Regions from separate parts of the Caminicella sporogenes DSM 14501 genome, predicted to be linked through region 1. Evidence: a T-box and tRNA genes for the amino acid it is inferred to sense, from the RefSeq annotation. Region 1 holds a T-box; the other holds one or more tRNA genes.

Region 1 (4,442 bases):
ACGTTTAATTAGACATCAATTTTGTATCGAAGAACTCAAAAAACTTGGAGCTAAAGTAATTTCCGTTCAAGGAATCATGATTTATGTAAAATTTAAAATAAAAAATACAAAACTTGAATATTTATACCATATAAACCCTGACAGTACTTATTTTTTAGAAAGAATTAAACCTTATGTTATGGCAGTAGGAAATTTTAATACAGAAGAAGATATAATTGATATAATTAAAATAGACCTTGAACAATTCAAAAACGCAATGAATAGTAAAAACTTTAAAGATTTTATTGAAGTAGACGATAAAATATCTAAATTAGTTCGATATTTTGAAGACTTATATCTTTATTACAATATCTCTAAAGAAGATTTAAAATTACTTAAAGATGAGGTAAATACTATTTTAAATACTATTATTGATATTAAAGACAGAAGTAAAAGAGTATATTATAAAAAAGAACCTGAAAGTTTTAAAAAAACATAAAGCAGTAGCCTGTCAGCTACTGCTTTATTACTACATTTTTTCTGGAGCTGCAACTCCTATAAGTTTTAATCCATTTTTTATAGTCTGCTTAACTGCTGCAACTAAAGCCAATCTAGCTTTTTGAAGTTCTTCATCATCTACTAGTATTTGAGTATCATGGTAAAATTTATTGAAAGCTTGAGCAACATCTATCACATATCTGGTAACAACTGAAGGTTCATATTTTCTTGCAGCATCTTCTACTACTTCTGGGAATTTATTAAGTATTCTAACAAGGTCCATGGTTTCTTTTTCTTGTAATAATTTATAGTTTACATTTTTATTATAATCAACATTAGATTTTCTTAATAAGCTTGAAGCCCTTGCATGAGTATACTGCACATAAGGACCTGATTCTCCGTCAAAATTAAGCGTTCTATCCCATGAAAATACATAATCTTTAATTCTATTGTTAGAAAGTTCCTGAAATACTACTGCACCAATACCTACTTGTTTTGCTATTTCATCTTTATCTTCTAAATTTGGATTCTTTTCACTAATAATTTCTTTAGTTTTCTCAACTGCTTTATTAAGTACATCTTCTAAAAATACTACTCTACCTTTCCTAGTTGACATAGTACCTTCTTCAAGACTTACCATACCAAAAGGAACATGAATACAATCTTTTGCCCAATCATATCCCATTAATTCTATTATTTTAATCCACTGTTTAAAATGAAGATTTTGCTGTGAACCCACTACATAAATATTTTTATAAAAATCATAATGTTCTTTTCTATATATTGCCGCAGCAATATCTCTCGTAATATACAGTGTTGAACCATCTTTTTTAGTAATCAAAGCAGGTGGCATACCATACTCTTCAAGGTCAACTATTTCTGCCCCCTGTGATTTTTTAAGTAAATTCTTTTCTCTCATAAGTTCAAGTACTCGAGGCATTTTATCTGAATAAAAACTTTCTCCTGCATATGAATCAAATTTGATACCAAGCATGTCATAAACTCTATTAAACTCTTTTAAACTAACATCTCTAATCCACTGCCAAAGCTCAGTAGCTTCATCATCTCCATCTTCAAGTTTTTTAAACCACATTCTTGCTTCATCTTCAAGTTCTGGATTTTTTTCAGCTTCTTCGTGGAATTTTACATATAGCTTAAGTAATTCTGGAATAGGATTTTCTTCAACTACTTCTCTATTTCCCCAAGCCTTTAAAGCAACTATCAATTTCCCAAATTGAGTACCATAATCTCCAAGATGATTAACTGCTATTGTATTGTATCCAAGAAATTTATAAATATTATTTAATGCACTGCCTATTACTGTACTTCTGATATGTCCAATATGAAAAGGCTTAGCAATATTTGGTGATGAAAATTCTACAACAACATTTTTACCTTTACCTAAATCTAAGCTGCCAAATTTATCACCCATTTTTAATATTTCTTCAATAACACTCCTAGCAAATATCTCTTTATCAACAGTAAAATTTATATATGCTCCAATTATTTCTATTTTTTCAAATAACTCATTTTCCCCAATAGATTCTACAATATCCTTCGCTATAAGATTTGGAGCTTTTTTAAAAATTTTAGCCAATTTAAAACACGGAAAAGCAAAATCTCCCATTTCTGACTTAGGTGGAATTTCAATCATATTTAATACTTCTTCACTATTTAACTCATCTACTTTTTCAGATAAAATATTTGCTATCTCTCTCTTAAAATCTATCATTTTTTTACCTCCCTATTCATTTCATTTATGTATTATTTATCTTATCATTAAAATAATTTTTTCAAATTATAAGCAAATAAAAACACCCGCCCCTTAATAGTAAGAGACGAGTTATTGCCCGCGTTACCACTCTTATTGATACATAAATGTATCCTCTCTATTCTCCGATAATGGGGAGAAAACCATTTAGCCTACTGTTATTTCAGCTAAAATCTCAAAGGTGCGCTTCAGTCAATACTGTATGTCAGGCTTCCACCGTCCCTGACTCGCTATAATACATGTAAAGACCTACTCTCCTTCTCATAGATACATAAATATTAAATTTGAAATATAATTTAACATAAATTACTGATTAAATCAAGTAGTTTAATTTATTTTTTAATACAAAACTTATCTACTTATCTGGAAACAATCCTTCTAAAAATGAAAGAGGCTTAGAAGTATCAAATCCATAATATTCTTTTAAAAATTCACCGTCTACCTTTATTTGAACAGTTTCATTTCCCGGAAGTACAACTAAAGAATTAACTATACTTCCTATAGTTATAGTAGCATCATTAGTTGACATTTTCTCTTTCAAAAATTCTTTTGAAAAATTAACTATTACATTTTTACCATCTCTTTCAACAGATATAACTTTTGTTCCCTTAGGTATAGGACTTACAAATTGTTCATCACCTTTATAATTTATCAACTCATCTAAAACAAACTCTTCCATAGTTTTATTTTTAAGCTTTTCATCATTTATATCAATCGAAAACATTTCATCATAGAGAAATGGCATGTTTTTCATTTTTAGATATAAAACATAGTCAATCTTATCACTTTTTGTATTTTCATCACTTACCTTAGTAGCTTGTTCATTATTTTCTTCTACAGCTTGTTCTAAATCTGTTCCACTAACTTCAGCTTCCTTTTTAGAACAGCCAACTGAAAGAGATAATATAAATAACGCTATCAATAAAATTGAAAATAATCTTTTCATACATTTGTCCCCCTTGCTTATTTTAATTTTAATTATTCTATATATTCCCTATAATTTTCTTCATTTAACACTTTTATTCCATTTTTTTTAAGTAAAGCTGTTGTAACTCCTACACCTTCTCTTAGCTTTCCGCTAAAACTGCCATCATAAATTTTAAAACTTGCACATGATGGACTTCTAGCCTTTAAAATAGCTTTTTTTATACCATACAGTTTAGCAATTTTAAGTGATTCATATGCTCCTTTTATAAAATAGTCTGTAACATCATCCCCTTTGAGATTTAATACTTTTTTCTTACCATCTAAAACATCATATCCATCTCCAGCAATTATTTCACTAGGTTTGCGTGGAGTTGGCAGCCCACCCAATTGTTCAGGACATACGATTATATATTTTTTATCTTTTAAAAATTTCTTCAAATCTTCATTATAATTATTTTTACCATTATATTTACAATCAATTCCCAACAAACAAGCACTAACTAATATCATCTTTACTTCTCCTTAAAATTTATTTTAATTCAACTATAGTTACTCCATCTCCTCCTTCACCATAAACGCCCTGTCTAAAAGACTTTACATGAGAATGAGTCTTTAAAAACTGATGTATACCTTTTCTAAGTGCACCTGTTCCTTTACCGTGAATAATACTCACTCTCTGCAATTTAGCCAAATAAGCATCATCTAAATACTTATCCAATATAATCCTTGCTTCTTCAAAAGTTTGTCCTCTTAAATCTATTTCACTTTTTACAGTCTGTGTTTTTGTTTTAAGAATAGTTCCTACATTTGTCTTTTCTATGCTGTCTCTATCTTCCTTAACTAATCTTAAATTTGAAATATTGACATTAATTTTCATAATTCCAATTTGTACTGTTAAGTCACCATCAGAATTCGGTTTGCTAATAACAGTACCCGTTTGATTTAAAGTTAATATTCTTACTGTATCTCCTACTCTTAAATCTTTAGGTGGTTCATCAGTATCAATATTTTCTATTCTAAATAGTGGTTCTTCTAAAGCATCTATACTGATTCTCATCTTCTTTCTCATTTCTTCAATCTTTCTATTTCTTTCTCTACCAACTTCCTTTGAAATATTTCTGAGTTCTTTTATTATCTCATCAGCTTCTTTTTTAGCATCTTTCAAAATTTTTCTAGCTTCTTCTTTAGCTTGTCTTATTTCTCTTTCTCTTTGCTTATTAAGTTTTTGTATTTTTTTCTCATATTCATTTTTAAGCCTTTGAACTTC
Region 2 (4,442 bases), on a different contig from region 1:
TATCTTCGGTTCCTTCATATGCAAGAATAGTTAGAGCTTCAGTTTTATCTATAAGAGATCAAGAATTTATAGAAGCGGCTAAAGCAATAGGGGCTAGTGATGCGAGAATAATTTTAAAACATATAATACCTAATGCATTAGCACCTGTTATAGTTCAAGGGACTTTAGGTGTTGCAGGAGCAATTCTTTCTACAGCAGGACTTAGTTTTATCGGACTTGGTATTCAACCACCAGCACCGGAATGGGGTTCAATGCTAGCTGGAGGTAGACAGTATTTAAGATATGCATGGCATGTAACGACTTTCCCGGGACTTGCAATTATGATTACAATTCTTGCACTTAACCTAGTAGGTGACGGTTTAAGAGATGCACTAGATCCAAGATTAAAGCAATAATCTAGAAGGGAGTGTAGATGATGGCAAAAGAGCTGCTAAATATAAATAATTTAACTATACATTATATAACTGATGATGGAACAGTTAAAGCTGTTAACGGTATAGATATTAAGCTTAATGAAGGAGAGACGTTAGGATTAGTTGGAGAAACAGGAGCAGGTAAGACTACTACTGCGTTGGGTATTATGAGATTGGTACCTAATCCTCCGGGTAAAATTATAAATGGGTCAATTGAATTTGAAGGGAGAAATTTATTAGATATTTCTGAAGAAGAAATGAGAATGATTAGGGGAAATAAAATATCTATGATATTCCAAGACCCTATGACTTCATTAAACCCTGTTATGACTGTAGGGGAACAGATAGCTGAAGTTATTGAAATACATCAAAATGTGTCAAAACAAGAAGCTATGAAAAAAGCAGAGGAAATGCTTGAACTTGTTGGTATTCCAGCGACAAGGGTAAATGATTATCCGCATCAGTTTTCAGGAGGCATGAAACAGAGAGTTATAATAGCTATAGCACTTGCTTGTAATCCAAAGCTTTTAATAGCTGATGAACCTACAACAGCTCTTGATGTTACAATACAAGCACAAGTACTTGATTTAATGAATAATTTGAAGGAAGAATTTAAGACAGCGATGATTTTAATTACTCATGATTTAGGTGTGGTTGCAGAAGTATGTGATAAAGTTGCTATTATGTATGCTGGTGAAATAGTAGAAACTGCATCACTTGAGCAGTTATTTGAAAATCCAAGACATCCTTATACTGTAGGTTTATTTGGTTCAATACCAAATTTAGAAGAAGAAGTTGACAGATTGAAGCCTATTAAAGGTTTGATGCCAGACCCAACAAACCTTCCAAAAGGATGTAAATTCCATCCAAGATGTCCGTACGCTAAGGATATTTGCAGTAAACAAGAACCTAAAATTACTGAAATAGAAAATGGACATAAGGTTAAGTGCTTAATTTATGAAGGTCTTGTTGATGCGGAGGTGAAAAGATAATGGCAGATAAAATACTTGAAGTTAGAAATCTTAAAAAGTACTTTAAAACACCTAAAGGAATGTTACATGCCGTTGATGATGTAACTTTTTCAATAGAAAGAGGTAAAACTCTTGGTGTAGTTGGTGAATCAGGTTGTGGTAAATCAACTACTGGTAGAGCGATTTTAAGACTTCATGAACCAACTGATGGGGAAATAATATTTGAAGGTAAAAATATAAGAATGTTCAATAAACAGCAGTTAAGAGAACTTAGAAAAGAGATGCAGATAATATTTCAAGACCCATTTGCTTCACTTAATCCAAGAATGACAGTCAGTGAAATAATAGCTGAGCCTTTAATAATTCACAAATTAGTTAAGAATAAAGCTGAACTTAATAAGAGAGTTTCAGAGCTTATGGATACAGTTGGATTAGCAGAGAGACTTGTAAATGCTTATCCGCATGAGCTTGATGGTGGTAGAAGACAGAGAATTGGTATAGCAAGGGCTTTATCATTAAATCCTAAGTTTATAGTATGTGATGAGCCAGTATCTGCTCTTGATGTTTCTATTCAAGCACAGGTATTAAACCTTATGCAAGACCTTCAAGAAGAATTTGGACTTACTTATATGTTTATTACTCACGATTTATCAGTTGTTAAACATTTCTCTGATGAGATAGCAGTTATGTATCTTGGACAAATGGTTGAAAAAGCACCTGCTAAAGAACTTTTTAAAAATCCTATTCATCCTTATACGAAGGCACTTTTATCAGCTATTCCAGTTCCAAGTATACATCGCAAAAAAGAAAGAATAGTTTTAAAAGGAGAGATTAGTTCTCCAATAAATCCAGAACCGGGATGTAGATTTGCTAAAAGATGTCCTTATGCTGACAGCTGTAAAATGGCTACTTCTAAACAGCCTGAATTAAAAGATATAGGAAATGAACATTTTGTTGCATGTCATATGGTAGACAAGCTAAAATAATATTTTCATATAAATGTGTAGACCTCTCTCTATATTTATATAGCTCTAAAGGTTATACTGCCTTTAGAGTTATTTTTTACAAATAGCTGTGAGTTTTACAGAGTATACTGTACTTGATTAATATACATCTATATGCTAATATTAATAAAGTAATATAAGAAATAAATGCACCCATAGCTCAATGGATAGAGTGCCAGACTTCGAATCTGGGCGTTGGGGGTTCGAGTCCCTCTGGGTGCACCAATTATATCTGTTAAAATACCAGCTATTAAAATTTTAGCTGGTATTTTTTATTAATAAGTAATAATGAATAATTAATAAGTATTTAAGTTAATTTTATAGGATTTTAAAGATTTATTATCTATTTATGAAATTTATAATTAATAAAAATATTAAAAATATATTTGTTATTAAAATAATATTTTGAAGTATAAAATTTGAAAAGTTACGATAATAGTAGTAGAAAATATGAATAACAATTTATTTGATTGTAAAGAATAATTCAAGGAGGTGGTTTAATGCAAATTAGTCAAAAAGAAAGAATGCTTTTAGAAGAACAGAGAAATCAAGAAGAAATATGTGTTAAAAAATATCAAAATTATGCAAATCAAGCACAAGACCCGCAATTAAAACAGTTATTTAATAAAATTGCAACTGAAGAACAGCATCATTATGATATTATTAATCAAATACTTAATGGGCAACAACCTAATTTAAGTCATGCACAGATAAATCAGCAAGTTATGTTTCAACAAGCTCAGGTACAGCAAATGAATTCAGAAAATGTTATGAGCAATCAAAAAGACAAAGTTTTATGTAACGATTTGCTATCTACTGAAAAATATGTATCAGGAACATATGATACTGTAATATTCGAATGTGTAAATCCAACTATTAGACAAGCACTTCAACATATACAGCAAGATGAACAACAGCATGGAAAAGAACTTTTTGATTATATGAATAGCCATGGAATGTATAATGTTAAATAAATTTCTAGCAATTGATTTGATTTTATAGTTAAGTTTTTAAAATATCATCCTATAGATAGATTAAAGTAAATCTTTCTATAGGATATTTTATTGTTAATGTTTTTTATTCAAAATAGGTAAAAAGAGTGTGTTTAAAAATAAATTTATAGTAAATAGTTTTAAAAATAATCTTAGAGATTGAAAAGTGTCTGAATATTTTATATAATTAAAATGCAAGGGTTGTGAAAGATATAATGCCTTGTTTCTAAGTGAGTGATTTATCCATTACTTATTTCTTAGAAACATTTCGGCATGGGGATGTGCACTTTGCAAAGGTGTATGCTTACCTATGTCGATTTATTTTTGAAAAAAATAAATTGGACGGTGTGAAAAGTGAGAGAAATACATGTATTTAAAATAAGAGATGTTGTCAAAGAAATGTGTATGAGTTCAAATTATAATTTGGGTGTTGATGTAATTAATGCTTTAAAAAAAGCTAAAGAATTGGAAGAATCACCTGTAGGTAAAGACATATTAGAAAATCTAATAAAAAATGCAGAAATAGCTAAAAATGATAAAGTGCCTATGTGTCAAGATACTGGAATGGCTGTTATTTTTGTTGAAATAGGTCAAGATGTCAAATTAATAGGTGGTAATATAACAGATGCCATAAATGAAGGAGTAAGGCAGGGGTATAAGGAAGGTTATTTAAGAAAATCTGTTGTTAAAGACCCTTTGATAAGAAAGAATACAGGGGATAATACTCCAGCGATAATTTATTATGATATTGTAGCTGGAGATAGGGTGAAGATTACTGTAGCACCTAAAGGGTTTGGTAGTGAAAATATGAGCAGAACAAAAATGCTTAAACCTTCTGATGGAATAAAAGGTGTTGAAGATTTTGTAATTAAAACTGTATCTGAAGCAGGACCTAATCCTTGTCCTCCAATAGTAGTAGGTGTAGGTATAGGAGGGACTTTGGATAAGGCTGCTTATATGGCAAAGAAAGCTCTGCTTAGACCAGTTGGAGAACATAATAAATTAGAACATATAAGAAAAATGGAAGAAAATTTATTGAAAAAAATAAATGATTTAGGAATT

The links. The T-box of region 1 lies ahead of argS (arginine--tRNA ligase). A T-box ahead of a tRNA ligase gene usually reads a tRNA of that ligase, here a tRNA-Arg.
Region 2: it encodes a tRNA-Arg, which carries the amino acid that the T-box ahead of argS (arginine--tRNA ligase) is inferred to sense. The anticodon was not compared.

Annotation. Positions count from the first base shown of each region.
Region 1 covers NZ_FRAJ01000013.1:8,270-12,711, forward strand. Annotated here, with positions in the region: gene BUA90_RS08180 (hypothetical protein) at 1-478, shown strand, start outside; gene argS (arginine--tRNA ligase) at 509-2,209, opposite strand; T-box leader at 2,309-2,522, opposite strand; gene BUA90_RS08190 (GerMN domain-containing protein) at 2,604-3,194, opposite strand; gene BUA90_RS08195 (2-thiouracil desulfurase family protein) at 3,227-3,685, opposite strand; gene BUA90_RS08200 (endonuclease MutS2) at 3,705-4,442, opposite strand, start outside.
Region 2 covers NZ_FRAJ01000007.1:12,834-17,275, forward strand. Annotated here, with positions in the region: gene BUA90_RS04870 (ABC transporter permease) at 1-395, shown strand, start outside; gene BUA90_RS04875 (ABC transporter ATP-binding protein) at 416-1,405, shown strand; gene BUA90_RS04880 (ABC transporter ATP-binding protein) at 1,405-2,370, shown strand; tRNA gene BUA90_RS04885 (tRNA-Arg) at 2,538-2,613, shown strand; gene BUA90_RS04890 (spore coat protein) at 2,889-3,362, shown strand; gene BUA90_RS04895 (fumarate hydratase) at 3,735-4,442, shown strand, end outside.